Regions from separate parts of the Streptomyces sp. NPDC051664 genome, predicted to be linked through region 1. Evidence: predicted binding sites of a transcription regulator. Region 1 holds the regulator's gene; each other region holds the start of a gene.
The links. Region 1 encodes HrcA, which represses chaperone genes, less so after heat shock. Its sites were predicted from a motif close to TTNGCACTCNGNNNNNCNGAGTGCNAA; they were not measured.
Positions count from the first base shown of each region.

Region 2: a site for HrcA is predicted at 2,258-2,284, ahead of groES (co-chaperone GroES). Genes of this name have one in related genera too.
Region 3: a site for HrcA is predicted at 2,746-2,772, ahead of ACIA8E_RS19005 (FmdB family zinc ribbon protein). Genes of this name have one in related genera too.
Region 4: a site for HrcA is predicted at 5,055-5,081, ahead of groL (chaperonin GroEL). Genes of this name have one in related genera too.

Region 1 covers NZ_JBITCU010000003.1:140,313-147,680, reverse strand. Annotated here, with positions in the region: gene ACIA8E_RS06755 (16S rRNA (uracil(1498)-N(3))-methyltransferase) at 1-425, opposite strand, end outside; gene ACIA8E_RS06750 (nitronate monooxygenase) at 422-1,495, opposite strand; gene dnaJ (molecular chaperone DnaJ) at 1,684-2,820, opposite strand; gene hrcA (heat-inducible transcriptional repressor HrcA) at 2,821-3,837, opposite strand; gene ACIA8E_RS06735 (MBL fold metallo-hydrolase) at 4,029-4,751, shown strand; gene ACIA8E_RS06730 (DUF3097 domain-containing protein) at 4,777-5,598, shown strand; gene hemW (radical SAM family heme chaperone HemW) at 5,738-6,979, opposite strand; gene ACIA8E_RS06720 (SpoIIE family protein phosphatase) at 7,013-7,368, opposite strand, start outside.
Region 2 covers NZ_JBITCU010000007.1:191,073-198,440, forward strand. Annotated here, with positions in the region: gene ACIA8E_RS16275 (hypothetical protein) at 1-147, shown strand, start outside; gene ACIA8E_RS16280 (methyltransferase domain-containing protein) at 144-1,514, opposite strand; gene ACIA8E_RS16285 (hypothetical protein) at 1,545-2,135, shown strand; gene groES (co-chaperone GroES) at 2,446-2,754, shown strand; gene groL (chaperonin GroEL) at 2,854-4,479, shown strand; gene ACIA8E_RS16300 (ester cyclase) at 4,592-5,287, opposite strand; gene ACIA8E_RS16305 (hypothetical protein) at 5,617-5,757, shown strand; gene ACIA8E_RS16310 (SDR family NAD(P)-dependent oxidoreductase) at 5,763-6,536, opposite strand; gene ACIA8E_RS16315 (MOSC domain-containing protein) at 6,571-7,245, opposite strand; gene ACIA8E_RS16320 (LysR family transcriptional regulator) at 7,336-7,368, shown strand, end outside.
Region 3 covers NZ_JBITCU010000009.1:121,971-129,338, forward strand. Annotated here, with positions in the region: gene ACIA8E_RS18990 (MscL family protein) at 1-490, opposite strand, end outside; gene ACIA8E_RS18995 (RcpC/CpaB family pilus assembly protein) at 632-1,039, opposite strand; gene ACIA8E_RS19000 (S-methyl-5'-thioadenosine phosphorylase) at 1,462-2,295, opposite strand; gene ACIA8E_RS19005 (FmdB family zinc ribbon protein) at 2,387-2,734, opposite strand; gene ACIA8E_RS19010 (MFS transporter) at 2,949-4,235, opposite strand; gene ACIA8E_RS19015 (potassium/proton antiporter) at 4,547-6,049, opposite strand; gene ACIA8E_RS19020 (penicillin acylase family protein) at 6,293-7,368, shown strand, end outside.
Region 4 covers NZ_JBITCU010000016.1:28,104-35,471, reverse strand. Annotated here, with positions in the region: gene ACIA8E_RS26440 (hypothetical protein) at 1-694, shown strand, start outside; gene ACIA8E_RS26435 (peptidase) at 815-2,089, opposite strand; gene ACIA8E_RS26430 (HAD family acid phosphatase) at 2,501-3,169, shown strand; gene groL (chaperonin GroEL) at 3,270-4,892, opposite strand; gene ACIA8E_RS26420 (cold-shock protein) at 5,245-5,451, opposite strand; gene ACIA8E_RS26415 (MoaD/ThiS family protein) at 5,906-6,184, opposite strand; gene thrC (threonine synthase) at 6,243-7,368, opposite strand, start outside.

The DNA.
Region 1 (7,368 bases):
GACTGCTTGCCCGCCTCGCGGGCCGTGTTCCGCCATTTCGCCAGGGACTTGAGGCCACGGTCACCCTTCCATTGGGTGATGCAGCGCGAGGCCTGCCACGGCACGATCGCGTCGGCACCGGTCTCCGTAAGGGTCTCGACGGCGACCTCACCACGGTCGCCCTTGGGGAGCGCCTGGACCACGGTGATACGGGGCGCGGGGCGGGGCTCCTCGTGGACCGTGCCGAGGCCCGTGAGGACGAGCCGGTCCTTGCCCTCGGCGGCATCCACGACGCCTTCCACCCACCGGCCGTGCCCGTCCGTCAGGACGACGCCCTCACCGGCGTGCAGCCGTTTCACCGATACGGCGTGCCGCCCCTCCGGCCCGTCCAGGACGAACCGCGGGCCGCTGGGGACCTGCTCGACGACGAAGACCGGTGCGGTCACTGCGTGCTCCTTGTGCTCACTGCCGCGCGCGCGGCATCCAGTTCTTCGGCGAGCAGTTCGGTCAGCCGGCCGGCCGGCAGCTCGCGTGCCATCCGGTGGCCCTGGCCCGCCCACAGGGCCATGCCCTGGGCGTCCCCGGCCTTGGCTGCGGCCTTGCGCAGCCCGCTGGTGACATGGTGCACCTGCGGGTAGGCGGCGGGGGCGTACGGCCCGTGCTCGCGCATGAAGCGGTTGACGAGGCCGCGGGCCGGACGCCCGGAGAACGCCCGGGTCAGCGCCGTCCGTGCGAACAACGGGTTGGTCAGCGCCTGCTTGTGCAGCAGATGGGCACCGGACTCGGGGCAGGCCAGGAAAGCCGTGCCGAGCTGCGCCGCCTCCGCGCCCGCCGCGATCACCGCCGCGATCTGGGAACCACGCATGATGCCGCCCGCCGCGATGACCGGCACCTGGACGGTCTCGCGGACCTCGGCCACCAGGGAGAGCAGTCCAATGCCGGTGCCGTCGGTCTGCGGGTCGTCGCGGTAGGTGGACCGGTGGCCGCCCGCCTCGATGCCCTGGACACAGACCGCGTCGGCGCCCGCCCACTGGGCGGTCTGCGCCTCCTCCGGCGTGGTGACCGTCACGACGGTGTACGTACCGACTCCGGCGAGCGCGTCGAAGGTGTCGCGGGTGGGGCAGCCGAACGTGAAGGAGACCGCCGGAACCGGGTCCTCCACAAGGATGGCGAGCTTGGCCTCGTATCCGTCGTCACCGCACGAGTCCGGGTCACCGAGCGGAGTCTCGTACCAGGCGGCCTCAGCGGCCAGCTGCTGCCGGTACACCTCGACGGCGCTCGGGTCCGCGAGGTTCGGCTGCGGCATGAAGACGTTGACGCCGAACGGCTGACCGGTCAGCCGGCGCAGCTGTTTGATCTCGTTGTACATGCCGTCCGCCGTCTTGTACCCGGCAGCGAGGAAACCGAGCCCGCCCGCTTCGGCGACGGCCGCGACCAGCTGTGGACAGGACACACCGCCCGCCATCGGGGCCTGCACGATCGGATACCGGCAGAGATCGGTCAACGCGGATGACATGACCGCATCGTGCCACGTCGCCTGCACCCTGCCGAATCAGCCATGAGGTGGCCCGAAAGATATCCGGAGCGGGAGTCGGAGGGGATCCGAAAGGTGACCGGAAGGGCTACCGCCATATGCGTACCGCCCGCCGGTCCAGGACCGGCGGGCGGTGCGTTGCAGGGGGCAGTTGACGCGACGGACGGCACTCAGCGGCCGTTGAACGCGTCCTTGAGCCGGGAGAACAACCCCTGCTGTCCCGGCTGGAACTGACCGGTGGGCCGCTCCTCCCCGCGCAGCTGCGCCAGCTCACGCAGCAGTCGCTCCTGCTCCGGGTCCAGCTTCGACGGGGTCATCACCTCGACGTGCACGATCAGGTCGCCGCGTCCGCCACCACGCAGGTGGGTGATGCCGCGGCCGTGGAGCGGGACCGACTGACCGGACTGGGTGCCCGGCCGGATGTCGACCTCCTCCAGGCCGTCGAGCGTCTCCAACGGCACCTTGGTGCCGAGCGCGCCCGCCGTCATGGGGATCGTGACAGTGCAGTGCAGATCGTCGCCACGGCGCTGGAACACCGCGTGCGGCAGCTCGTGGATCTCGACGTACAGGTCGCCGGCCGGGCCGCCGCCGGGGCCGACCTCGCCCTCGCCCGCAAGCTGGATGCGGGTGCCGTTGTCGACACCGGCGGGGATCTTCACGGTGAGCGTGCGCCGCGAACGGATGCGACCGTCACCGGCGCACTCCGGGCACGGGGTCGGCACGACCGTACCGAAGCCCTGACACTGCGGGCAGGGCCGCGAGGTCATGACCTGGCCGAGGAACGACCGGGTGACCTGGGAGACCTCACCGCGGCCGCGGCACATGTCACAGGTCTGGGCGGAGGTGCCGGGTGCGGCGCCCTCGCCACTGCAGGTCGTACAGACGACGGCCGTGTCGACCTGGATGTCCTTGGTGGTGCCGAACGCGGCCTCGCCGAGATCGATCTCCAGCCGGATCATCGCGTCCTGGCCGCGCCGGGTGCGCGAACGGGGTCCGCGCTGCGACGCCGTACCGAAGAACGCGTCCATGATGTCGGAGAAGTTGCCGAAGCCACCCTGTCCGAATCCGCCCGCGCCACCGCCGCCCGAAGCGGACAGCGGGTCGCCGCCGAGGTCGTAGACCTGCTTCTTCTGCGGGTCCGACAACACCTCGTAGGCGGCGTTGATCTCCTTGAACCGCTCCTGGGTCTTCGGATCGGGGTTGACATCCGGATGCAGCTCGCGTGCGAGCCGCCGGAAGGCCTTCTTGATCTCGTCCTGAGATGCGTCGCGGCGCACGCCGAGTACGGCGTAGTAGTCCGTGGCCACTTACGACTCCGCCAGGATCTGTCCGACGTAACGTGCCACTGCGCGTACCGCTCCCATCGTTCCGGGGTAGTCCATGCGGGTCGGTCCGACCACGCCGAGTTTGGCGACTGCCTCGTCGCCCGAACCGTAGCCGACCGCGACGACGGACGTGGAGTTGAGCCCCTCGTGGGCGTTCTCGTGCCCGATACGTACGGTCATGCCCGAGTCCTTGGCCTCGCCGAGCAGCTTCAGCAGCACGACCTGCTCCTCCAATGCCTCCAGCACCGGCCGGATCATCAGGGGGAAGTCGTGCCCGAAGCGGGTGAGGTTGGAGGTGCCGCCGATCATCAGCCGCTCCTCCGTCTCCTCGACGAGGGTTTCGAGCAGGATCGAGAGCACGGTGGACACGGTTCCCCGGTCCTCGCTCTCGAAGGATTCCGGCAGATCCTGCACCAGCTGCGGGACGTCCGCGAAACGGCGTCCGACGACCCGGCTGTTGAGCCGGGCCCGCAGATCGGCGAGAGAAGTCTCACCGAACGGCGCGGGGCAGTCGATCATGCGCTGCTCGACCCGGCCGGTGTCCGTGATCAGCACGAGCATCAGCCGGGCGGGCGCCAGAGACAGCAGCTCCACATGCCGCACCGTCGACCGGGTGAGCGAGGGGTACTGCACGACGGCGACCTGCCGGGTCAGCTGCGCGAGCAGCCGTACGGTGCGGCCCACGACGTCGTCGAGGTCGACCGCGCCGTCGAGGAAGTTCTGAATGGCCCTGCGCTCCGGCGACGACAGGGGCTTGACCCCCGCGAGCTTGTCGACGAAGAGCCGGTAGCCCTTGTCCGTCGGGATGCGCCCCGCGCTGGTGTGCGGCTGGGCGATGAAGCCCTCGTCCTCCAGCACTGCCATGTCGTTGCGGACCGTGGCCGGGGAGACCCCCAGCTTGTGCCGCTCGGTGAGCGCCTTGGAACCGACGGGCTCCTCGGTGCCGACATAGTCCTGGACGATGGCGCGCAGCACTTCGAGTCTGCGTTCGCTGAGCATGGCGCACACCTCCAGCTGTGTCACTCGGTGGATCCCGGTCGTTTCCGTCGTTCCTCGAAGAGCCCTGGCACTCGATGCGTACGAGTGCCAGTAATCCCCCGCCAGTGTACGGCGGCCGGGTAGGGCCCTAGCAAGGGCGACCGGCCACGCTACCCCGAGACTGCGCAGGTCGTTGCCGATAGCGTCGCCGCATGGACGCCTCTTGGGAAGAGTTCGGCTGGGAGCGACTCGGCAACGGTGTGGGCCGGCGGCGGCTTCCCGGGTGGGACGCGACGGTCGCACTGGTGGTCGGAGCGGACGGGGCGCTGCTCTTCGACACCGGATCGACGCTGCGCGAAGGCACGGAGGTCAGGGCCCAGGTGGAGGCACTGATCGGCCGGAGGGTGACGCATATCGCACTCAGCCACCCTCACTTCGACCATGTGCTCGGCACCGCGGCCTTCTCCGGGGCCGAGGTGTACGGGGCGGTCGGAGTGACGGATCTCCTGGCCCGCGGAGCGGACGAGCTGCGCGCCGACGCCGTGCGCCACGGGGTGCCCGAGGGGGACGCGGCGCAGTCGGCCGGTGTGCTGGTGGCGCCGCACCACCAGGTGCACGACGAGTGGACCCTCGACCTGGGCGGCGGCCGCCAGGTGCTGCTGGCGAACGTGGGCCCCGGCCACAGCGGCCACGATCTCGCGGTCCTGGTGCCCGGCTCCCCCGCCGTCGTGTTCTGCGGCGACCTGGTCGAGGAGTCCGGCGAACCGCAGGCGGGAACGGACGCGATGCCGTCGCGCTGGCCGGCCGCGCTGGACCGGCTGCTGGCGCTGGGCGGCGAGGACGCGGTGTACGTGCCGGGGCACGGTGCGCTCGTGGACGCCTCGTTCGTCCGTGCGCAACGTGACCAACTGTCCACTGCATTCGGCGTGTCGTGACCCGTTCCCGTCCTATCGTCGTCCGATGCGCAGCTACCACCCGGATCTGACCCCACCGTGGAAGAAGTCCGCCCCCGTCCCCGAGGTCCCCGCCGAGCCCGATCTGGTCGTGGAGGAGGTCTCCAGCGGCTTCTGCGGCGCCGTGATCCGCTGCGAGAAAACGGCCCAGGGCCCGACGGTGACCCTGGAGGACCGTTTCGGCAAGCACCGGGTGTTTCCGATGGAGCCTCGCGGCTTCCTGCTGGAGGGCCGGGTCGTCACCCTCGTACGCCCATCGGCGCCGGGTCCCGTACGCCCCGCCCGCACGGCCTCCGGCTCGCTCGCGGTCCCCGGGGCGCGGGCGCGGGTGGCACGGGCGGGCCGGATCTATGTCGAGGGCCGGCACGACGCGGAGCTGGTCGAACGGGTCTGGGGCGACGACCTGCGCATCGAGGGCGTGGTCGTCGAGTACCTGGAGGGCATCGACGACCTCCCGGCCATCGTCCGCGACTTCTCCCCCGGCCCGGACGCGCGACTGGGCGTCCTGGTCGACCACCTGGTCCCCGGCTCCAAGGAGTCGAGGATCGCGAGCGAGGTCACGGACGCGAACGTGCTGGTGGTGGGCCACCCCTACATCGACGTCTGGGAGGCGGTGAAGCCGTCGTCGGTGGGCGTCGCGAGCTGGCCGGTGGTCCCGCGCGGCCAGGACTGGAAGACGGGCGTGTGCCGGTCGCTGGGCTGGCCGGAGAACACGGGGGCTGCGTGGCAGCGCATCCTGTCCACGGTCCGCTCGTACCGGGATCTGGAGCCGGCGCTGCTGGGCCGGGTGGAGGAGCTGATCGACTTCGTCACGGCGCCGACCGGCTAGGCGGGGCTGGTCCTCCCGCCGTGACCGGGCGCCTTCGGTCCGTCCGGGGTTCGCGGGCCCGGGGTTCGGGGGGAGCCGGTTACGGGCAGGACAGGACCCGGCAGGGGTGCGGGCGCGCCCCCACCCCTGCCCGTCCCCATCAGTCCACCAGGTCCCTGACCACCGCGTCCGCAAGCAGCCGACCCCGCAGAGTCAGCACGGCCCGTCCCTCCGCATAGGGCGCCTCCTCCAGCAACCCGTCCGCCACCGCTCGTCCCGCCGCGGCCAGCCCGGCCGGCGCCAGCAGCGACAGCGGACAGCCGTCGACCAGCCGCAGCTCCAGCAGGATCCGTTCGACGCGGCGGTCCTCCTCGGAGAGCACCTCGCGTCCCGCCCCCGGCGACCGCCCTTCCGCCAGGGCCTGCGCGTACGCACCGGGATGCTTGACGTTCCACCACCGCACCCCGCCCACATGGCTGTGCGCGCCCGGCCCGGCCCCCCACCAGTCGGCGCCCCGCCAGTACAGCTCGTTGTGCAGGCACCGCCCCTCCGGCGTCCGGGCCCAGTTCGACACCTCGTACCAGGAGAAGCCCGCCGCGGCCATCGCCTCGTCGGCGATCAGATAGCGGTCGGCGTGGACGTCGTCGTCCGTCATCGGAACCTCGCCGCGCCGGATCCGCCGCGCCAGCTGCGTCCCCTCCTCGACGATCAGCGCGTAGGCGGACACGTGATCCGGCCCTGCCCCGATCGCCGCGTCCAGCGAGGCCCGCCAGTCGTCGTCGGACTCCCCGGGGGTGCCGTAGATCAGGTCGAGGTTGACGTGCTCGAAGCCCGCGGCCCTCGCCTCCGCGACGCATGCCTCGGGCCGCCCCGGCGTATGCGTACGGTCGAGGATCTTCAGCACGTGCTGCCGCGCACTCTGCATCCCGAACGAGATCCGGTTGAAGCCGCCTTCCCGCAGCTCCGCCAGATATGCCGGATCGACGGACTCCGGATTGGCCTCGGTCGTGATCTCCGCGTCGTCGGCGAGCCCGAACTCGTCCCGGATCGCCGCCAGCATCCGTACGAGATCCCCGGCGGCCAGCAACGTGGGCGTGCCGCCGCCGACGAACACCGTACGGACCGGCCGCGGGTCGTCGCCGAGCACCTTCCGGGCCTGCCGGACCTCGCCGATCAGGTGGGCGGCGTAGTTGTCACGGGAGGCCAGCGCACCGCCGGAGCCGCGCAGCTCGGTCGCGGTGTACGTGTTGAAGTCGCAGTAGCCGCAGCGGGTCGCGCAGTACGGCACATGCAGGTAGAAGCCGAGCGGGCGGTCGGCAGCGCCTTCCAGGGCATGGCGGGGCAGGGCCCCGTCGTCGGGCACGGGTTCACCATCGGGCAGTACGGAAGGCATACCGTCCATTGTCACTCGCCGCCGGCCGTTCCCGGCCCACGCTCACTGGGCCTGCAGCACGACCAGCGCCAGATCGTCGTCCGGCGGCCGCTCGGCGAACTCGTGGACGGCCCGTTTGATCCGGTCCGCGATCCCTTCCGCGGTCAGCCCGGCGCAGCCCGCCAGTGCCTGGGCCAGACCGTCCCCGTCGTCGAACATCAGCGGCCCGGAGCGCCGCTCCGTCACGCCGTCCGTGACGCACAACAGGCTGTCGCCCGGCGCCAGGTCGAAGCTCTGGCTCTCGTACGCGACGTCCTCGACGACCCCGAGCAGCACCTGTGGCTCGGCAGCGGGCCGCACGGTGCCGTCCGGGCGCAGCAGCAGCGGCAGCGGATGGCCCGCACTGGCCAGCGTGCAAC
Region 2 (7,368 bases), on a different contig from region 1:
TGCCATGAGCGGGTCGAGGTGCCGACGGCCTGGGACGAGAGCAAGAAGCCGGTCCGCTTCGAAGCCGGGCAGTGCAACTGCCAGCAGTACGTGGGCCCGCAGCCGCTCTCCCAGGTGTATGCCGACGACCTGACCGACCTGGCTTAGGGCATCTCCGGCCGCACGGGGTGGCCGATCAGCATGGTCGGCGCCCCGGCGACCCGGGTCAGGAACACGGTCGCGGCGTTCGGACCCTGGAGCTTCATCTTGCGGCGCAACTCCTCCGGTTCGACGGCCGAGCCCCGCTTCTTGACGGTCAGGACGCCGACCTTCCGCTCCCTCAGCAGCGCCTTCAGCTTCTTCATGTTGAACGGCAGCCGGTCGGTGATCTCGTACGCGGAGGTGTACGGGGAGTCGTACGGCTCGTCGCTCGTGACGTACGCGATCGTCTCGTCGATCAGCCGGCCGCCCGACCGCTCCACGATGTCGGCGACCAGATGCGCACGGATGACGGCACCGTCCGGCTCGTACAGATAGCGGCCGACCGGGCCGACGGGCGGAGCGGGCAGCGTGGCCGGAGCCGACAGGGTCGCGCCGGACGGGAGCAGCGTGGCGCGGCACGAGCCGGCTGTGAATCCCGCGCCGAACCAGAGCACCGCCTCCTTCACATCGCCGCCGTCCGAGATCCACTCGGCCTCCGCCTGCGCCGGGACCGCCTCGTGCGGGATGCCGGGGGCGATCTTCAGCGCGGCGCGGGGGGCCTTCAGGGCGGCGCCGGTCGCCCAGGAGAGCGGCGGGGAGTACGCCTCCGGGTCGAAGATCCTGCCGCGTCCGCCGCGCCGGGCCGGGTCGACGAAGACGGCGTCGTACGCGGCGGTGTCGATCTCGGTGACATCGGCGCACCGGACCTCGATCAGGGCGTCCAGCCCGAGCGCGGCGGCGTTGGCGCGGGCCACCTCGGCGGTCAGCAGGTCGCGGTCCACCGCGAGGACGGAGATGCCCGCGCGGGCGAGCGCGATGGCGTCACCGCCGATCCCGCAGCAGAGATCGGCGACGCTGCGGACGCCGGCCGCGGCGAACCGGCCGGCCCGGTACGTGGCGACCGACGTACGGGTCGCCTGCTCGACACCGTTCGGCGTGAAGAACATCCGGTACGCGTCCTCGGCACCGAACTTCGCCACCGCCCGCTGCCGCAGCCGCGCCTGCCCCAGCGCCGCGGAAACCAGTGCGGCCGGGTGGCTGCGGCGCAGCCGGGTCGCGGTGGCGAGCTCCTGGGCGGGGTCGTAGGACCGCAGTTCGGTCAGCAGCGCCGTGCCCTCCGGGGCGCGCAGCGCCGTGAAGGCGGCGAGCGGGTCGGTGAGCGGGTCGGCGGCACCGGACGGGGCGCTCGGGCTGCTCGGGTCGCGCGGGTCTGTCGGGCCGGTCGGGGCGAAGGCGTTCACCGGCCCATTGTGAGCCAGCCGGGGGACCGTTCGGGGTCCGGCGGCGGCGTCGGGCCGAGTGATCGTTCGACTGCTGCCAGTATCCAAGATCATGCGGTCTTACGACAAAAGGAAGAATTTGCCATGACGGGGCGGAGGTCGGGCTCGATCCGTCGCAGCCAGGTCGACCTGCGGCGGAGGCCGGGATGCGCGGTTCCGGTCGTGCCCCCCGTCGCCGCTGTCGGCTCCGGTAGCGCCTCCGGGTCCGGCGACCGCGCCGAGCGCCGGGCCGCCGGGCCCACCGCGGGCCGGCCGGGCGGGGCGGACAAGGGGGTACGCCGTGGCACGGCCGGAGGGCCGCGCATGAGCCGGGCGCGCCGGCTGCTCGCCGGACTGCTGGCGGCCGGTGCTCTCCTGACCGCCACCGCCGGGTGCGCGCAGTCGGTCGACCCGATCGAACGACTGGGCCGGAAGGCCGCCCAGAAGGTGCAGGGCCCGCACCGGGTACCGGCGGCGGGGCCAGGGGGGACGTCGGAGTCGGGGCCGAAGGCGGGCGCGCGGGGTGATCGCGGGGCACCCGGGTCATGGGCCGTCACCGCCTGCGGGCGGCGGGAGCAGTCGCAGGAGCCCGCGGACTCCCGGCCGTCGCCACCGCAGAGGCAGCGGCACCGGTGGCCGGACCGGCCGGAGTCGTACGGCGCCGTGGATCCCGGCGCCGGGTGCGAGCGGCGGTAACGCGTGCCCGTGGACTTCGCGCGCCCGCGAACTTCACCCTGCGGGCCTCGCCCAGGGCGCATGCTCCTGGACCGCGCCCGGGGGGGGCTTTGCCTGGGCTGCCACGCCACGACCGCACGGAATTGGCACTCCGCTTGACCGAGTGCTAATCGCGGTCATAGTCTCGGCTCTGGCACTCCCCACTGGAGAGTGCCAGCAGTACTGCGCGACTGGCAGGTCCGGCACCCGCGACGACGGATCCACCTGGTCGCCACCCCAGACAGTTAACCCCGCAGTTAACCCCGAGATCTCCGAAGGGGGAGGCCGGATCGTGACGACCACCAGCTCCAAGGTTGCCATCAAGCCGCTTGAGGACCGCATTGTGGTCCAGCCGCTCGACGCCGAGCAGACCACGGCCTCTGGCCTGGTCATCCCGGACACCGCCAAGGAGAAGCCCCAGGAGGGCGTCGTCCTGGCCGTGGGCCCGGGTCGCTTCGAGAACGGCGAGCGTCTTCCGCTCGACGTCAACACCGGTGACATCGTGCTCTACAGCAAGTACGGCGGCACCGAGGTGAAGTACAACGGCGAGGAGTACCTCGTCCTCTCGGCTCGCGACGTGCTCGCGATCGTCGAGAAGTAATTCACCCACGTTTGCTTCTGTTCTGCGCCCCTGGCCCCCTGCGAAATAACTAGCCGGTGGTCGGGGGCGCAGTTCGTTTGAGAGGACAGCTCAGCTCCCATGGCGAAGATTCTGAAGTTCGACGAGGACGCCCGTCGCGCCCTTGAGCGTGGCGTCAACAAGCTTGCCGACACGGTGAAGGTGACGATCGGCCCCAAGGGCCGCAACGTCGTCATCGACAAGAAGTTCGGCGCTCCCACCATCACCAACGACGGTGTCACCATCGCGCGCGAGGTCGAGCTCGACGACCCGTACGAGAACCTCGGTGCCCAGCTGGTGAAGGAGGTGGCGACCAAGACCAACGACGTAGCGGGTGACGGCACCACCACCGCCACCGTGCTCGCCCAGGCGCTCGTCCGCGAGGGCCTGCGCAACGTTGCCGCGGGTGCGTCCCCGGCCGCCCTGAAGAAGGGCATCGACGCCGCGGTCAAGGCCGTGTCCGAGGAGCTCCTCGCGACCGCCCGACCGATCGACGACAAGTCCGACATCGCCGCCGTGGCCGCGCTCTCCGCGCAGGACTCGCAGGTCGGCGAGCTCATCGCGGACGCGATGGACAAGGTCGGCAAGGACGGTGTCATCACCGTCGAGGAGTCCAACACCTTCGGTCTGGACCTCGAGTTCACCGAGGGCATGGCCTTCGACAAGGGTTACCTGTCCCCGTACATGGTGACCGACCAGGAGCGTATGGAGGCCGTCCTCGACGACCCGTACATCCTGATCCACCAGGGCAAGATCGGCTCGATCCAGGAGCTGCTCCCGCTGCTGGAGAAGGTCATCCAGGCCGGTGGCTCCAAGCCGCTGCTGATCATCGCCGAGGACGTCGAGGGCGAGGCCCTGTCGACCCTGGTCGTCAACAAGATCCGTGGCACCTTCAACGCCGTCGCGGTGAAGGCCCCGGGCTTCGGTGACCGCCGCAAGGCCATGCTCGGCGACATCGCCGCACTCACCGGTGCGACCGTCATCGCCGAGGAGGTCGGCCTCAAGCTCGACCAGGCCGGTCTGGACGTGCTGGGCACGGCGCGCCGCGTGACCGTCTCCAAGGACGACACGACCATCGTGGACGGCGGCGGCGAGCCCGGCGACGTCAAGGGCCGGGTCAACCAGATCAAGGCCGAGATCGACTCCACGGACTCCGACTGGGACCGCGAGAAGCTCCAGGAGCGCCTTGCGAAGCTGGCCGGCGGCGTGTGCGTGATCCGCGTCGGTGCCGCCACCGAGGTGGAGCTCAAGGAGAAGAAGCACCGTCTGGAGGACGCCATCTCCGCGACCCGCGCCGCGGTCGAGGAGGGCATCGTCTCCGGTGGTGGCTCCGCTCTGGTCCACGCCGTCAAGGTCCTCGAGGGCAACCTCGACAAGACCGGCGACGAGGCCACCGGTGTCGCGGTCGTGCGCCGCGCCGCCGTCGAGCCGCTGCGCTGGATCGCCGAGAACGCCGGCCTCGAGGGTTATGTCATCACCTCGAAGGTCGCCGAGCTCGACAAGGGCCAGGGCTTCAACGCCGCGACCGGCGAGTACGGCGACCTGGTGAAGGCCGGCGTCATCGACCCGGTCAAGGTCACCCGCTCCGCGCTGGAGAACGCCGCGTCCATCGCGTCGCTGCTGCTCACGACCGAGACCCTGGTCGTCGAGAAGCCGGCCGAGGAAGAGGCCGAGGCCGGTCACGGCGGTCACGGTCACTCGCACTGACGTGTAGCCGCACCGGCGCACAGCCGTAGAAGGCCCCCTGTCCCCGCTGCTCAGCGGTGGGAACAGGGGGCCTTCGGTCTTCTTCGTCCCTCGGCGCCCGGTCGAGCCCGGTTCAGTCGAGCACGCCGAGCTGGCGCATCAGGCCCCTGATGTCTTCGTGCCACCAGCCCTCCTGGATCCTGCCGTCCCTGAACCGGAAGATCGTGGTGCCGGTCATGATGCACTGCCTGCCCGTCGGCGGTATGCCCATGAAGTCGCCCTTGTGGGTGCCGGTCCAGGTCCACAGCGTCACGACGTCGTCGCCCTCGCAGATCTGCCGGTCCAGGTCGAAGGAGAAGTCGAAGGCGGCCCGCCATCCGATGAGATCGTCCCGGAGGTTGCCGGATCCGATCACGGTGTCCTCCTCCTTCGCGATGTCGTGGTCGGCGTAGTCGACCGCGAACACCTCGTCGATGGCGTCCAGGTTGCCGCCGACGGCGATCTCGTGGAAAAACCGGCGGGACAGTGTCTGGTTCAACTGTTCGTCGCGGACCACGTCGAGATCGGTGAAGGTGGGCGTCCCGTCGCAGAGCGCCACCATTTCCTGGAAGATCCGGTCGGTCTCCGGCAGCCTGGAGTTCGCCACCGCGTCCTCGTACGACGGGAATTCGACGATCTCCACGTAGTGGGACCCGTCCGAGCGGTCCTTGCCGATCAGGCTGTGAGTGGCGGTCCGGGAGCCCTTGGTCTGTTCGACCCACTCGTCCATGAGGCGGTCCATGTCATCGAACCGCTCCGTCTTGCAGTCGATCACCTGTACGAATCTCATGGTGTCTCCCGGTCTCACGAGCCTGGATGGGATGGTTCCATTTTATTGGGATACGGGGTTCGTGACGGTTCGGGTGGAGCGGTCGGACCGAGTGATTCAGGCTTCTCGGCGGGCACCGGCTTCGCGGAGGGCGGGCCGGCCGCGAACCGCGCCGTCCTGTCCAGCGTCCGGCCTGTCGACCGGTGTCGCTCGGCTGAGCGACGGTGCGACATACGGAGTCGGCAGAACATTCGGCAGGCCGTGCAACGGCGCCGTTCCGGACGGAAAGTGAATATCCGTCACAGCGGGTGGTGTGCTGCGCGCCCCGGCGTATCACCGGGGCCCGGGCTGTGCCGCGACCTCCGGCCCGGCCCGCCCCCGCCGCCCGTGCCGTCATCGAGAACAACGGCGGCGAGGACCGGTTCGGCAACAGGGCGAAGCCCGTCGCTCCCGACATGGGCGCCTGTGCGGGCCGCGGTATCCGGCAATAACCCGCTCACTGCGGTCCGTACTTGCGGCCCGTCTTGGAGGTGACCCCGCCGAGCAGGCCGCGCGGCGCCACCTTCACCAGACCCATCAGCGTCTTGTACCGCGCGTCCGGGATCGAGACCGACTTGCCGCGCGCCAGATCCGCCAGCGCCGTCGCCACCAGCTTGTCCGCGTCGAGCCACATCCAGCCCGGGATGTTGCCGGTCCCCATCCCGGCCCGCTCATGGAACTCGGTCCGTACGAAGCCGGGGCAGAGGGCCATCAGCCGCACCCCCGACCCGGCCAGATCCTTCGCCGCACCCTGGGTGAACTGCACGACCCACGCCTTGGACGCGCCGTACGTCCCGCGCGGTACGAACGCCGCCACCGAGGCCACATTGACGACCCCGCCCCGCCCGCGCTCCTTCATTCCGGCCGCGGCCGCCGAGGTCAGCCGCAGCACCGCCTCGCAGTGCACCTTCAGCATCTTCAGCTCATCGGCCGTCGACACCTCCAGATAGCGGCCCTTGTTGCCGAACCCGGCGTTGTTGACCAGCAGATCGACGGAGTGCTGACGGTCCGCCAGTCGCGCCTCGACCGAGGCGATCCCGTCGTCCTCGGACAGGTCGGCGGTCAGCACCTCGGCCTCGATGCCATGCAGGTCGTGCAGTTCGGTGGCCTGCTCCCGGAGCCGCTCGGTGTTGCGCGCCACCAGCACCAGGTTGTGCCCTTCGGCCGCGAGCCGCCGCGCGAAGGCGGCCCCGATCCCCGCGGTCGCGCCCGTAATCAGTGCAGTCGTCATACGCGGCACGTTAGTGCCACGCCCACCGCGGGGGTCACTCGCCCGTGGCCTCCGACGCCACGTACTTCAGGGCGGAGCGCAGCGTCCGGGGATGGAGTGCGTCCCGGGCCGGAAGCAGCTCCGGCAGCAGCTCCCGGCGCGTCGTCGCGGCCAGGAACTCCAGCTGTACGGTGACGTCGTGGTCCGGCCGGTGCACGATCTCGACCGGGTCCCCGGCCCGGATCTCGCCCGGCTCGACCACTCGCAGGTAGGCACCCGGAGCGGCCGCCTCCGTGAACCGCTTGACCCAGCGGCTCTCGTCGAGGTGACCGGCGAACGTACGGCACGGAATGCGGCCGGACGTCACCTCCAGCACCAGGTCGGGGCCGATCCGCCAGCGCTCGCCGATCTTCGCGCCGCTCACGTCCAGTCCGGAGACCGTCAGGTTCTCGCCGAACGCGCCATTGGCCAGCGTGCGGCCGAGCGAGCTCTCCCAGGCGTCGAGGTCCTCGCGGGCGAACGCGTACACGGCCTGGTCGGTGCCGCCGTGATGGCGCAGATCGCAGACCGCGTCGCCGGCGACTCCGCTGCCGCCGGTCCCCTTGGGGCCGGGATCGGTGACCCGTACCGGGCCGTCGGCCGGCCGCTTGTCGATCCCGGTGACGCCGCCGGGGGCGTCGGTGCAGTCGACCGCCTTGGGCCGTCCCACGTTCACGGTCAGCAATTTCATCGGCTTCATGGGGAGCAACGGTAACCACCCCGTCTCAAAGCCGCAGGCCGGCTACTGGCTTCCTCCCCAAGAGGGCCTTATGGTTGAAAGGTGATCGAAGCCCGTCATCTCCGTGTCCTGCGC
Region 3 (7,368 bases), on a different contig from region 1:
CCGGTTCCTGGCCGCGCCCCTCGCCCGCCGGGCCGCTGCGCTGCGAGACGAGAGCGTCGCGGATCTCCTTCAGCACCTCCAGCTCGCTCATCTCCAGCGTCTCCTGCACGCCGTCCTTGGCAGCCTGCATCGCCGCTCGCCTGGCCAGGTACTTGGCCATCGGCAGCACCATCAGGAAGTAGACGACGGCCGCCGTGATCACGAAGCCGATCGTGGCGCTGAGCACCGAGCCCCACAGGATCCGGATGCCCTCGGTCTCGCCTGTCTTCGGGTCCGTGACACAGGGGCCCTTGAGGCAGGAGCTGTAGCTCCCCAGATCCTTGGTGCCGAACGCACCGACGAGCGGATCGATGACGCCCTTGACGAGCGCGTTCACGATGTTGGTGAACGCGGCGCCGATGACGACCGCGATCGCCAGGTCGATCACATTGCCGCGCAACAGGAAGACCCTGAAGCCTTCCAGCAGACTGACCTTCTTCTTCTCGCCCACGAGTGAGTCCGCCTCCGCATGCGCCGTAATGGGAGCGAACTGTTCGGCAATCTACGGCAGCACGAGGCGAAACCACCCGACCCGCGCCTTCTGGCAGGTGACTTGACGGCTCCTCAGTGCGAATGGGCCGGTGTGCCCGGTTCAGCACAGCGTCACCGCCAACCGGGCCGAGATCCCTGCGCCGGCCAGCGACGCCGCCGTGCTCCGGGGCACGGACAGCACGACCAGCGCGCCACCCGCCGCGGGGTCTTCGTCAGAACCATCGGCCGCCGTCCGTGGCACCGCCGCCACCCGGGCCCCCTTCGCCACCACCCTGGCGTCCGCCCCGGAGCCCTCGCCCGCGATCACATCGACGCGGTCGCCCGGCCGCAACAGCCGCACCGTCGCCGCATCCGCGATCCGGACCGGCGCCGACACCAGCTGAACCGGCCGCCGCTCCCCTTCCGGCGCCGAACCTCCCGCGCCGTCGGCCGTCCCGCCGCCACCGTCACCAGCGGCCAGCCCTGTCGCAGCCAGCGCCGCAGCTGTCAGCGCCAGTCCGGCCGCCATCGCGCGGCGCTGTCGCCACACCGCCCGCCGTAACCGACGCCCACCACCCCCGCGCACCCGCAGCGGCGCGAACGCGGGCACCCCACAGGGTGGTGGCGCCGACACCGGCGGGCCGGGGACCGTCGGACGTACATCGGACGAGGACGTGGTCGGAGAAACGGGCGGGAACATGGCCGACACCACCTGCCGTGAGGAGCGAGGAGCGCGAAGTCAGGCGTTCGGACGAACACCGACGCCCCTCACGATCCACCGTCCGCGAGATTCCCGCCGAGCTCTGTGGACAGCGCACACGCTGTGGACAAGTCGGTCACCCACCCGTGCCCCACCCGCCTCGCAGAGCCGAGATCGAAGCCAGGCCCGAACCAGGACCAGGCCCGAACCAGGACCAGGCCGAACCAGGGACCAAGCCGCGGCCGCACCCCCTACGGCAGCTCGATCCCCGTCTCGATCCCGTCCAGCGCACGCGCACAAGAACAGCTGCGCTCCCCTTCCGCAGGCAGTGCCGTCACCGCGTCGAACAGCACCGCCCGCAGCCGGTCCACATTGGCCGCGAACACCTTCAGCACGTCCCCGTGGGAGACGCCCTCGCCCGCCTCGGCGCCCGCGTCCAGGTCCGTCACCAGCGTCATCGTCGTGTAACAGAGCCCCAGTTCACGGGCGAGCACGGCCTCCGGATGCCCGGTCATGCCGACCACCGACCAGCCCATCGCCGCATGCCAGCGCGATTCGGCCCGGGTCGAGAAGCGCGGCCCCTCGACGACCACCAGCGTCCCGCCGTCCACCGGCTCCCAGCCCTTGGCGCGTGCCGAGGCAAGGGCGACCTTGCGCCCCTCGGGGCAGTACGGGTCGGCGAAGCCCAGGTGCACCACGTTCGACGCAACCCCGTCCGCACGGGTCTCCCCGTCGTAATACGTCTGCGTGCGGGCCTTGGTGCGGTCCACCATCTGGTCCGGTACGAGCAGCGTCCCCGGTCCGTACTCCGGACGCAGCCCGCCGACCGCACACGGACCGAGCACCTGACGTACGCCCACGGACCGCAGCGCCCACAGGTTGGCGCGGTAGTTGATGCGGTGCGGCGGCACATGGTGGCCGCGTCCGTGGCGGGGGAGGAAAGCGACCCGGCGGCCGCCGATCTCACCGAGGAAGACGGAATCGCTCGGCTGTCCGTACGGGGTGTCCACGCGAACCTCGGTGACGTCCTCCAGGAAGGAGTACAAGCCCGAACCGCCGATGACACCGATCTCTGCGTTCACCATGCGATCACACTAGCGGGGCTGTAAATGCCGAGGGCCCCGCCGATCGGATCGGCGGGGCCCTCGGATGAAGTGTGAAGCTGCGTACCTCGGCTCAGGCGGCCGACGTACCGCTCGACGACGACGCGGAGGACGACGACGAGGAAGAGGAAGCAGCCGCCGACGAGGACGCGGACGACTTCGAGTCCGACCCCGTCGAGGGAGTCGACGAAGCGGAACCGGATGCCTTCGCGGACGACGAAGCCGGCGCACTGCTCGACGAGGAGCCGCGGCTGTCGTTCCGGTAGAAACCGGAACCCTTGAAGACAATGCCGACCGCCGAGAACACCTTCTTCAGGCGTCCCTCGCAGTTCGGGCACACGGTCAGAGCGTCATCGGTGAACTTCTGCACCGCCTCGAGGCCCTCGCCACATTCGGTGCACTGGTACTGATAGGTCGGCACTTGTCTTCCTCCTGGCACTCTCACTCGATGAGTGCTAACAATCCTCAATGGTAGCTGCTACGGGCCGCTGTTTGCAGTAACGTCTGTCACCTGCCCCAAGGGCAGCGGTCAGGGCTTGGCCGTCGTGAGGGCCGCCGGCCTGAGCGAAAAGCTGCCACATTATGTGGCGGAGGAGTCACACTGACGTATTCCGCTGAGACGAGCGCATGAATCGTCACTTTCTGGCCGCGACGGGATCGCGGTGAACCGAGCCGTGTGCGGCCATGATGGTCGCGCGGGCCGGTGTCAGCCGCGAACGCAGCGTCACCAAAGTCACGAGCGCCAGCACGGTCCCCACCAGCGGCACCACGAAGCCGGTGCTCGCGCCGTGGGCGTCCGCCAGCCGCCCGGCGACCGTCACCGCAGCGGCCTGTCCGAGCGCGACCGCGCCCGTCAGCCAGGTGAATGCCTCGGTCCTTGCGGACGCCGGAACCAGCGCCTCGACGAGCGTGTATCCGCTGATCAACGCGGGTGCGATGGAGAGTCCGACGAGCAGCCCGAGTCCGGCCAGCAGCGGCACGGAGTGCACGGCCCACAGCCCGGACGCGGTCAGGGTCAGCGCCGCGTACCCGGCGATCAGCCTGCGCCGCGGCCCGCTCTTCCAGGCGACGGCACCGCAGGCGATCCCGGCCAGCATGTTGCCGGCCGCGAAGATCCCGTACAGCAGGCCGTTCGCGCCGGGCCGGCCGATCTCCTCGGCGAACGCGGTCAGCGAGACCTGCATGCCGCCGAAGACGGCGCCGATCCCGAGGAACGCCACCGCGAGCACGCGTACGCCCGGTACGGACAGGGCGGAGGTGTGCCGTTCGGAGGCGTCGGACGTGGTGGCGCGGACCGCGGGCTGGGTGCGGCGCTGCGCCGCGAAGAGCAGGCCGCCCATCAGCGTCAGTGCGGCCTCCGTGATCAGTCCGGCCGCCGGATGCACCCCGGTGCACAGGGCGGTGGCAAGGACGGGTCCGATGACGAAGGTGAACTCGTCCGTCACCGACTCGAAGGCGGCGGCGGTCGACATCAGGGGCGAGGCCTTCCGGCCGGGTGCCGCGCCCAGCAGTGCCGCCCAGCGGGCCCGCACCATCGGGCCGATCTGCGGGACGGACGCACCGGTCGGCACTGCGGCCAGGAACAGCAGCCAGAGCGGTGCGTCCGCCAGTGCGAGTGCTGTCAGCGCCGATACGGACGCCGCGTGCACGAGGACTCCCGGCAGCAGTACGGCGCGTTGGCCGATGCGGTCGGCCAGCTTGCCGCTCTGCGGGGCGAACAGCGCCATGGAGACACCGGTGACAGCGGCGACAGCGCCCGCGCTGCCGTACGAGCCGGTGGTGTGCTGAACCAGCAGGACGATGCCGATGGTCAGCATCGCGAAGGGCTGCCGTGCGGCGAAGCCCGGGAGGAGGAAGGTCCACGCACCGGGGATGCGCAGCAGTTGCCCGTAACCGGGGCGGTCGGAGACCGTGGACGCCACGGTCCATGCCTTTCTGCTGCCTGGTAGCCATGCTTCCGTGGCCGGTCCGCACCTGTGGGTGCCGGTCCCGGACGGGAGCTGCCGAGAGCTGTCCTCTTCGCGCGGAACTGCGGTAGATGCCGGGCGCTCGCAGCAGAGGCGGAGGACGCCACGACCGCCATACGGTCGCGCCAGCTCTGCGTCAGGCAGAGTTGGTCGATCCGGTGTTGACCGGATCTATCGATCTTTGTCGATCACGTTTCCTTCATGCTACAGGGCAGGATCCGGTGCATGCCTGCGATTGCGGGCAATCACACCTTCGTAGCCTCGGATCAGTGGTGCGTCCTGGTCCTGCCGGTTCCACCGGTGCCGCCGTCGGTCCCCAGCCAACCGGCCAGCTTGCCGCCCTCGCCGACCGCCCGCAGTCGGGCCTCGGCCGTGTCGCGCACCGGATCGGTCGCGACGACGAGCAGTTCGTCGCCCCGCCGCAGCATCGTCGACGGTCCGGGCACGAAGCTCTTCCCCTCCCGTACGACGAGGGTGACGGCCGCTCCGGCGGGCAGCCGCAGTTCGGCGATCTCCACGCCGTGCATCTTCGACTTCCCGGGGATCGCCACCGACAGCAGATGTCCGCGCAGCCGCTCGAGCGGCGCCGACTCGATGCCCAGGTCGGTGGCCTCGGAGGGGTCCTCGGCGATCTTCAGGGCTTTGGCCAGCCAGGGCAGGGTCGGCCCCTGGATCAGCGTGTAGACGACAACGAGTACGAAGACGATGTTGAAGACGTGGGTGGAGCCCTCGATCCCGTGCACCATGGGAATGGTCGCCAGGATGATGGGGACGGCGCCACGCAGCCCCGCCCACGACATGAAGGCCTTCTCCCGCCACGGCAACCGGAACGGGATCAGGGAGATGAAGACCTCCATGGGGCGCGCCACCACGGTCAGTACAAGACCCACGATGATCGCGGGCCAGAAGTCGTCGAGCAGGTCGTGCGGGGTGACCAGCAGCCCGAGCAGGACGAACATGCCGATCTGGGCCAGCCAGCCGAGCCCGTCGGCGAAGCCGCGGGTGGCGGGCCAGTGCGGCAGCTTGGCGTTGCCGAGGAGCATCGCGGCCAGATAGACGGCGAGGAAGCCACTGCCGTGGACCAGGGCGCCGGCCGCGTACGCGGACACGGCGATCGCCATCACCGCGATCGGGTAGAGACCGGACGCGGGCAGTGCCACATGACGCAGTCCGAACGAGCCGAGCCAGCCGACGGCGATGCCGACGGCCGCGCCGATCAGCAGTTCCAGGGCGATCTCGCCGACCAGCAGGTACCAGTTGTCCACCGGCCCCTTGGTCGAGAAGGCCACCACCAGGATCACCACGGGGGCGTCGTTGAAGCCGGACTCGGCCTCCAGCACACCGGTGATCCGGGCAGGCAGCGGCACCTTGCGCAGCACGGAGAAGACCGCGGCGGCGTCCGTCGACGAGACGACCGCGCCGATGATCAGCGACTGCCGCCAGTCCAGGCCGACCAGATAGTGCGCCCCGGCCGCGGTGACGCTCACGCTCACCGCGACACCGACGACCGACAGCGTCGCCGCGGCGGGCAGTGCCGGCTTGATCTCCTTCCACTTCGTGCCGAGGCCGCCCTCGGCCAGGATCACGACAAGGGCGGCGTAGCCGAACACCTGGGTGAGTTCGGCGTTGTCGAACTTGATGTGGAGGATCCCGTCCTGCCCGATGGCGATCCCGATGCCGAGATACAGGAGCAGGCTGGGGAGCCCGCTGCGGGACGAGATGCGTACCGCCGCGACGGCGACGAGCAGGACGAGCGAGCAGACGAGCAGGAGTTCGTTGAGCGCGTGGACAGTCAGTGGCCGTTCCTTCCCTGCGTACGCCTGCCGAATGGCTCTCCGGCGGCCGGTACTTCGTTACCTTACCTAATCTTTAACGCTTTCTTGACGCGTTCGAGTGCTCATGTGATCGCTGCTCGATTCGATGGATCCCGATACCGCGTCGGACCCGCCTCGGTGCTGCGCCTATGGTTGCTCCTGCACTCCCAGGACCACCCTGCCCCTCGAAGGACAGCGATGCCCGTCAACACAACCGCCTCTTCCGGCTCTTCCGGTTCTGCCGGTGCGAAGACCGGCAAGAAGAAGGGGCGACGCGCCCGCCTGATCGTGATCGTCCTGGTGCTGGCGCTTGTCGCGGGTATCGGTTACGGCGCGTACTGGTCCGTAGCGACCGTGCGTGCCTCGTACCCGCAGACGAACGGGTCGGTCAAGATCGACGGTCTCTCCGCCAACGTCGACGTCAAGCGCGACAGCTATGGAATCCCGCAGATCTACGCGGACTCCGACACCGACCTGTTCCGCGCCCAGGGCTTCGTGCAGGCTCAGGACCGCTTCTGGGAGATGGACGTCCGCCGTCATATGACGGCCGGCCGGCTCTCCGAGATGTTCGGCTCCGGGCAGGTCGACACGGACGCCTTCCTGCGGACGCTGGGCTGGCGCAAGATCGCGCAGGAGGAGTACGACACCGTCCTGTCCGCGGACACCAAGAAGAACCTCCAGGCGTACGCGGACGGGGTGAACGCCTACCTCAAGGGGCGCGACGGCAAGGACATCTCCGTCGAGTACGCCGCGCTCGGCCTCACCAACGACTACACGCCGACCAAGTGGACCCCGGTCGACTCGGTCGCCTGGCTGAAGGCGATGGCCTGGGACCTGCGCGGCAACATGCAGGAAGAGATCGACCGCTCGCTGATGACCAGCAGGCTCAGCAAGGAACAGATCGAGGACCTGTACCCCGCGTACCCGTACGACAAGCACCGGCCGATCGTCGGCCAGGGTGCGATCTCGTCGGTCACCGGCGCGTTCGACCCGGCCGCGACGTCGTCCACCGGCGTCGGCGCGAACACCGTGCAGGGCGCCACCGAGGGCCTGAACACCCAGCTCTCCTCGCTCTCCGACACCCTCGACAAGATCCCCGCGCTGCTCGGCCCGAACGGCAACGGCATCGGATCCAACTCCTGGGTCGTCTCCGGCACCTACACGACCACCCGCAAGCCGCTGCTCGCCAACGACCCGCACCTCGCGCCGCAGCTGCCGTCGCTCTGGTACCAGATGGGGCTGCACTGCCGGCAGCTCTCGGCGACCTGTCAGTA
Region 4 (7,368 bases), on a different contig from region 1:
CAAGGTCTTGCCGTACGGGCAGTGCGCGCTGCGGACCGCGCTGAACAACCTCCAGCGGGCCGGGCATCTGCGCCGGGGCAGCGAGCACGTCATCGGCTCGGGCAGCGCGCGCTGGGTGACGCGTACGTTCTTCTCCCGCACGCCTCGCGACGACAGCTGGTGGGCGGCGTTCACCAGGGGCGACGTACCGCCGGAGCAACGGCGGCCGACCCGCTCCCGGGCATTCGTCCTGCTGGCCGCACTCGGCCGCAGCGCACCCGCGCTGAGCCTGTCATCGACGGACTGCACAGCGCTGGAACCGTACGTCACGGCGTGGTTCGACCGGGGCGCCACCGAAGTACAGCTGCTGCACGCACTGACCGACGGGTTGCCGGTCCCGGTGCATCACGCGGCGGCACTGGTCCGCAGCCGCCTGACCACCAAGATGCCACCCGAACGGGTCGCTCCGCCCACACCGTCCGCCGCGCTGCGGGTCCTGGAGTGCGCGAAATGCGGCACACCGGGCCGGGCGGAGACGCTGCCCGGCGGCGAGTGCGGGCCATGCCGGGGTGAGCAGACCTCCGTACCGGCGAGCAGCCGCGGGATCCCGGCTGACGGAGTCAGCGACCGGATGGCCGAGGTGCGGGCCGCGATGGCCCCCGCCCCAAGAGGCAGGGCGCAATCACCTGACGCCCGAGTTGCGCGATTGCGATGAGCGCCGCGTGGTCATCAGGGCGGCCGTGTCACCGCAGCGGGCCCGACACCGCTCGGTGTCGGGCCCGTTGGGCGGTCAGCGCGTGGGCCGGGGTGCCGGATCGGCACCCCGTCTCATGCGTCAGGCGTGGGCGCCGGCCTTGCGACGGCGTGCGACGAACACCGCGCCCGCGCCGATCGCCAGAGCTGCGCCGCTCGCGAGGGCGAGCTGCGACGTCGCGGAGGACGTGCCCGTGGCGGCGAGGCTGCCGCTCACGGGACTGGCCGACGCGCCGCCCTGCGGCGTGAGGTCCGACGTGTTCGGCTCGGTCGTGCTCGGCTTGGCGTCGTCGACCTTGCCGGGCTTGCTGCCCGCGGCGGCGATCAGGAACTCGTAGCCCTCGAGGTCCGGGTTCCCGCCGCAGGTGCCGTTGTCGTTGAAGTAGTCACCGGCGACGAAGGTGACGCCGTTGCCGGCGGGGGCCGAGGCGTCGACCGTGAGGCGCATCTTGACGTCGGCGTGGGCGCCGGCCTTCAGCGGGCTGATGGCGTCCATGTAGTGCTCGTTGTCGACGGTCTTCCACGTCGAGGACGAGGCGGACGACCACTGCAGGTGCACCAGGTCGTCGATGTCCTTGAGCCCGCTCTTGTCGGTCGCGTGGACGTAGGCGAACGGAAGCACCTCGTCCATCGTCTTGTCGGTGCCGTTGGTCACCCGGAGATCGAAGTTGACCTTCGTGCCGGCGACGACCGTGGACGGCAGACCCGTGACGACCGTGGTGAGCTTGGCCTCGGGGACGCAGTCCTCGCCGCCCTCACCCGCCTCCTCCTTCGCCTTGGCCAGCGCCTCGTCGGCGGCGGTCTTGTCGGCGAGCGCCGCCTCGGTGGCCTTCTGCGCCTGGTTCAGCGTCCGGGCTGCGGCGACCCGCTCGTCGTCACGCGCGTCCAGGGCTTCCACGACCTTGGCATCCGCGGCGGTCTTGGCATCGGCGGCTGCTGCGGCGGCGGCCTCCGCCTCGGTGAGGGTCGTCGCCGCCGCGGCCTTCTCCTCCTCGGTGGCCGTCTCCGGGAGGGCGTCGACCGCCGCCTTGGCGTCGACGACCGCCTGGTCGGCATCGGTCTTCGCGGTGGCGGCGTCGGCTGCCGCGGCCTCGGCCGCCTCGGCCGCAACGGCCAGCGGAGCGGTGTCGGACAGGACCGCTTCCAGAGCCGCGTAGGCGGCACTCTGGGCCGCTACGGCGTCGTCGTACGCCGCCTGCGCTGCCTCGGCGGCCTTTTCCAACTCCGCGATGGACGGCTTCTCCTGCGTCTGCGCTGCCGGCTTGTCGTCGGCGAACGCGGGGGTGACCGACAGCAGGAGGGCAGGCGTGGTCACTGCGGCGGCAACAGCTGTGGCAAGAATCCGGCGAATCTTCACAAGAGCCCTTCGGGGTCCGAAAAGAGAAGAAGGGTCGCAGCGGAATGGGACACGCATATGCGACTTGAGGTGATCGTATGACCGGGGCAGCCGTATACCGTCACGAGTTTTTCACCCGCTCCGGCCCACACCACCACACCGGGACAGACAGAAGAGACGAATGGGTGCAGTTGCTTTCACTCCCTGCACTTTCGCTGTGAGGAATGCCACACACCCTGGACGCGGCCGTGGGACCCCCGACTCAGGGGCGTCATCACGTGGCGTCCGACCTACACGATTGCGGTGAGCGCCTGATGACCATCAGCCGCCGGCAGCGTCCATGAAAAGTTTCCTACCGGCCGGTAGACATGAGGCTCGGCCTCACCGAGTGTTGAACGCGTGCATGTCAACATCGACCCAGGAGACACCCTCATGAGCCGAAGCCGTACCCGGTTCGCCCGTACGGCGGGCGTCGCCGCCGCGGCCGCCGTTCTCGCCCTCGTCGCGCCCGCCACAGCCGCCCAGGCCGCCCCCGTGTCGTCGCCCACCGCCGGGGCAACCGCCACGTCCTGGGCCCCCGGCGGCAATGCCGCCATCCTGGGCATCGACTACGGCACCTGGCAGCGTGATGTCGCCGCGGTCATCGACGTGGCCCGCCCCTACATCCAACAGCGCATCGCGCAGACCCCCGCGGGCCAGAAACCGGCGATCGTCCTCGACATCGACAACTCGTCGCTGGAGACGGACTTCCACTACTTCTGGACGTTCCCGACCCCCGCGATCGCCCAGGTCCGCGATCTGGTCCGGTACGCCGACTCCCAAGGCGTCGCCATCTTCTTCGTCACCGCCCGCCCGGGCATCATCGCCTCGCTGACGCAGCACAACCTCACCGCGGTCGGCTACCCGGTGACCGGCCTCTACGTCCGCGACCTGCCCGACCTCTTCGACGAAGTCAGCACGTACAAGACCGCCAAGCGTGCCGAGATCGAGGCCCGGGGCTACACGATCATCGCCAACATCGGCAACAACGAAAGCGACCTGGTCGGCGGCCACGCCGAGCGGACGTTCAAGCTCCCGGACTACGACGGCAAGCTCTCCTGACCGCTGACCGGCCGTCACCGCCGCGGACATGGCATCGGCCCCCGGGACCTGTACAGGTCCCGGGGGCCGATGTGCGACCGAAACTACTGATCCGTCAGGATCAGAAGTCCATGTCACCGCCCGGCATACCGCCCGGAGCGCCCGCAGAGGCCTTCTCCGGCTTGTCGGCGATGACGGCCTCGGTGGTCAGGAACAGCGCGGCGATCGACGCGGCGTTCTGCAGAGCGGAGCGCGTGACCTTCGCCGGGTCGAGAATGCCCTCGGCGATCATGTCGACGTACTCGCCGGTCGCGGCGTTCAGACCGTGACCGATCGGCAGGTTGCGCACCTTCTCGACGACGACGCCACCCTCGAGACCACCGTTGACGGCGATCTGCTTGAGCGGGGCCTCCAGCGCCAGCTTGACGGCGTTGGCACCGGTCGCCTCGTCACCCGAGAGCTCCAGCTTCTCGAAGACGGCGGAGGCCTGCAGCAGCGCCACGCCACCACCGGCGACGATGCCCTCCTCGACGGCCGCCTTCGCGTTGCGAACGGCGTCCTCGATGCGGTGCTTGCGCTCCTTGAGCTCGACCTCGGTGGCGGCACCGGCCTTGATGACGGCCACGCCGCCGGCCAGCTTCGCCAGGCGCTCCTGGAGCTTCTCGCGGTCGTAGTCCGAGTCCGAGTTCTCGATCTCGGCACGGATCTGGTTGACGCGACCCTGAACCTGGTCGCTGTCACCGGAACCGTCGACGATCGTGGTCTCGTCCTTGGTGATGACGACCTTGCGGGCGCGGCCCAGCAGGTCCAGGCCGGCGTTCTCGAGCTTGAGACCGACCTCCTCGGAGATGACCGTGCCACCGGTGAGGATGGCGATGTCGCCGAGCATGGCCTTGCGGCGGTCACCGAAGCCCGGGGCCTTGACGGCAACGGACTTGAAGGTGCCACGGATCTTGTTGACGACCAGGGTCGACAGAGCCTCGCCCTCGACGTCCTCGGCGATGATCAGCAGTGCCTTGCCGGACTGCATGACCTTCTCCAGCAGCGGAAGGAGGTCCTTCACGTTGCTGACCTTGGAGTTGACGATCAGGATGTACGGGTCGTCCAGGGACGACTCCATGCGCTCCATGTCGGTGGCGAAGTACGCCGAGATGTAGCCCTTGTCGAAGCGCATACCCTCGGTGAGCTCGAGCTCCAGACCGAAGGTCTGGGACTCCTCGACGGTGATGACGCCTTCCTTGCCGACCTTGTCCATCGCCTCGGCGATGAGCTCGCCGATCTGGGTGTCGGCGGCGGAGATGGAGGCCGTCGAAGCGATCTGCTCCTTGGTCTCCACGTCCTTGGCCTGCTCCAGCAGAGCGGCGGAGACGGCCTCGACGGCCTTCTCGATGCCCCGCTTGAGGGCCATCGGGTTTGCACCCGCGGCTACGTTGCGAAGGCCCTCACGGACGAGCGCCTGGGCGAGAACGGTGGCGGTGGTCGTACCGTCGCCGGCGACGTCGTCCGTCTTCTTGGCGACTTCCTTGACCAGCTCTGCGCCGATCTTCTCGTACGGGTCCTCGAGCTCGATCTCCTTGGCGATGGAAACACCATCGTTGGTGATCGTGGGCGCGCCCCACTTCTTCTCGAGGACGACGTTGCGGCCCTTGGGGCCAAGGGTGACCTTGACGGCGTCGGCGAGCTGGTTCATCCCGCGCTCGAGACCGCGCCGTGCCTCCTCGTCGAACGCGATGATCTTGGCCATGTGAAGTGGTCCTCCCGGACAGGGGTGGATTTCTCCGGACCGAGTGGCGCCCGCGACGGACGGCCTGCCTGCCCGGTGGTTCCTTGCCCCACCGGGCCTGCGGGCCTCACCGGCCCGGTCCAAGTTCTGTCACTCTCACCTGGAGAGTGCTAACGCCAATGATTAGCACTCGACCCCCACGAGTGCAAGCGCCCCCGGCGGTTGTGGACAAGGCGCCGACCGGGCGACGCCGCGTGGGATGTCGTGGGGATGCCACGCGGGGTGACGGCCGGCACGACGCGTGAAGGGCCCGTCCCCCTGGGGGTACGGGCCCTACATGCGTGAGTGGTGTCGTTGGCCGACCGCGCCGAGCTCAGCCGACGGCGAGCTTGACCATGTCCGCCTGCGGCCCCTTCTGGCCCTGCGAGATCTCGAATTCAACTCGCTGACCCTCTTCGAGGGTGCGGTACCCGTCCATCTGGATCGCGCTGTAGTGGACGAAAACATCCGCACCACCGTCGACCGCGATGAAGCCGTACCCCTTCTCCGCGTTGAACCACTTGACGGTGCCCTGAGCCATGCCTAACTCCCCTATTACTGGCCCTTGCACAGGACCGCACTTCGCGGGCCCGGGTCAGAACTCACCCTCCGACAGGAGAGGGTGCGTGCGCCGGAACGCGTCGACCGCGGCCGAATGTATCTGCCCAACTGCCCTCTGCAACAGGTCAATCGGACGAGAATTCTGGGCAGCACCGAACGCCCGAATATGCGGAATTTATGCGATTCCAGGGCAACTCGGGCCGGGCAAAGGCCACTTATGACACAAGGAGTTCGAACACTTTGGCTGCATCTTGTCGCGGGCGGGCGCATTCTCATATGCGGTCGGCACGGGCAGCGGAGGGGACTTCCCAACTGTACCGCGCTTAACCATGCAGAATTGCCCCCTCCGCTTACCTCGCAGAGGGGGCAATTCCGGTGACGCTGTGAAGTCGGCCGCGGGGGCCACGGAGAGTCCGCGCCGGGGCGACGGAGGGTCAGCAGCCGCCCGCGACGGCCGGGATGATCGAGATGCCGGCGCCGTCCGGGGTGGCCGCCTCCAGGCCACCCTCGAAGCGCACGTCGTCGTCGTTGACGTACACGTTCACGAACCGCCGCAGCTTGCCCTGATCGTCCAGGACGCGCGCGGCGATACCCGGGTGGTTCTGCTCCAGCGACTCGATCACCTGGGAGAGGGTCGCGCCCTCGGCCGGGACCTCGGCCTGACCGCCCGTGTAGGTGCGCAGGATGGTGGGGATACGGACCTTGACGCTCATGTGGGTGCCTTCCTTGCGTCTCGGGTGGACGTCACGGATGGACGTCCCGGTGGTCGGGTCAGCTGCGGGCCAGGCCGGCGGCGCGGAACGCGTCGAGGCTGGGCCGGATGGTCGCCGTCGGACCGGTGGTCGGGGCGACCGCGTCCAGCGTCTTCAGACCGTCACCGGTGTTGAGGACGACGGTGGTGAGCGTCGGGTCCAGCAGGCCGGCCTCGATCAGCTTCTTCGTCACACCGACCGTCACCCCGCCGGCCGTCTCCGCGAAGATGCCCTCGGTGCGTGCCAGCAGCTTGATCGCGTCGACGACCTGCTCGTCGTCGACGTCCTCGACGGCGCCGCCGGTCCGGCGGGCGATGTCCAGGACATAGGGGCCGTCGGCCGGGTTGCCGATCGCCAGCGACTTGGCGATCGTGTTCGGCTTCTGGGGGCGTACGACGTCGTGACCGGCCTTGAAGGCGGTGGAGACCGGGGAGCAGCCCTCGGCCTGGGCGCCGAAGATCTTGTACGGCTTGTCCTCGACGAGACCGAGCTTGATCAGCTCCTGCAGACCCTTGTCGATCTTCGTGAGCTGCGAGCCGGACGCGATCGGGATGACGAGCTGGTCCGGCAGCCGCCAGCCGAGCTGCTCGCAGATCTCGTACGCGAGCGTCTTGGAGCCCTCGCCGTAGTACGGGCGCAGGTTGACGTTGACGAAGCCCCAGCCCTCGCCGAGCGGGTCACCGATGAGCTCCGAGCAGAAGCGGTTGACGTCGTCGTAATTGCCCTCGATGCCGACCAGTTCACCGCCGTACACCGCGGCCATGACGACCTTGCCCTGCTCCAGGTCGTGCGGGATGAACACGCAGGACCGCAGGCCGGCCCGGGCCGCGGCCGCGCCCACGGCGCCGGCGAGGTTGCCGGTGGAGGAGCAGGAGAGAGTGGTGAAACCGAAGGCGCGGGCGGCCTCGACGGCGATCGCGACGACGCGGTCCTTGAAGGAGTGCGTCGGATTGCCGGAGTCGTCCTTGACGTACAGGCCGCCGGTGACGCCCAGTTCGCGGGCGAGGTTGTCGGCCTTGACCAGCTTGGTGAAGCCGGGGTTGATGTTGGGCTTGTCCGCGACATCGGCGGGGACCGGCAGCAGCGGCGCGTAACGCCAGATGTTGTTCGGGCCGGCCTCGATGCGCTTCTTCAGCTCGTCCGGG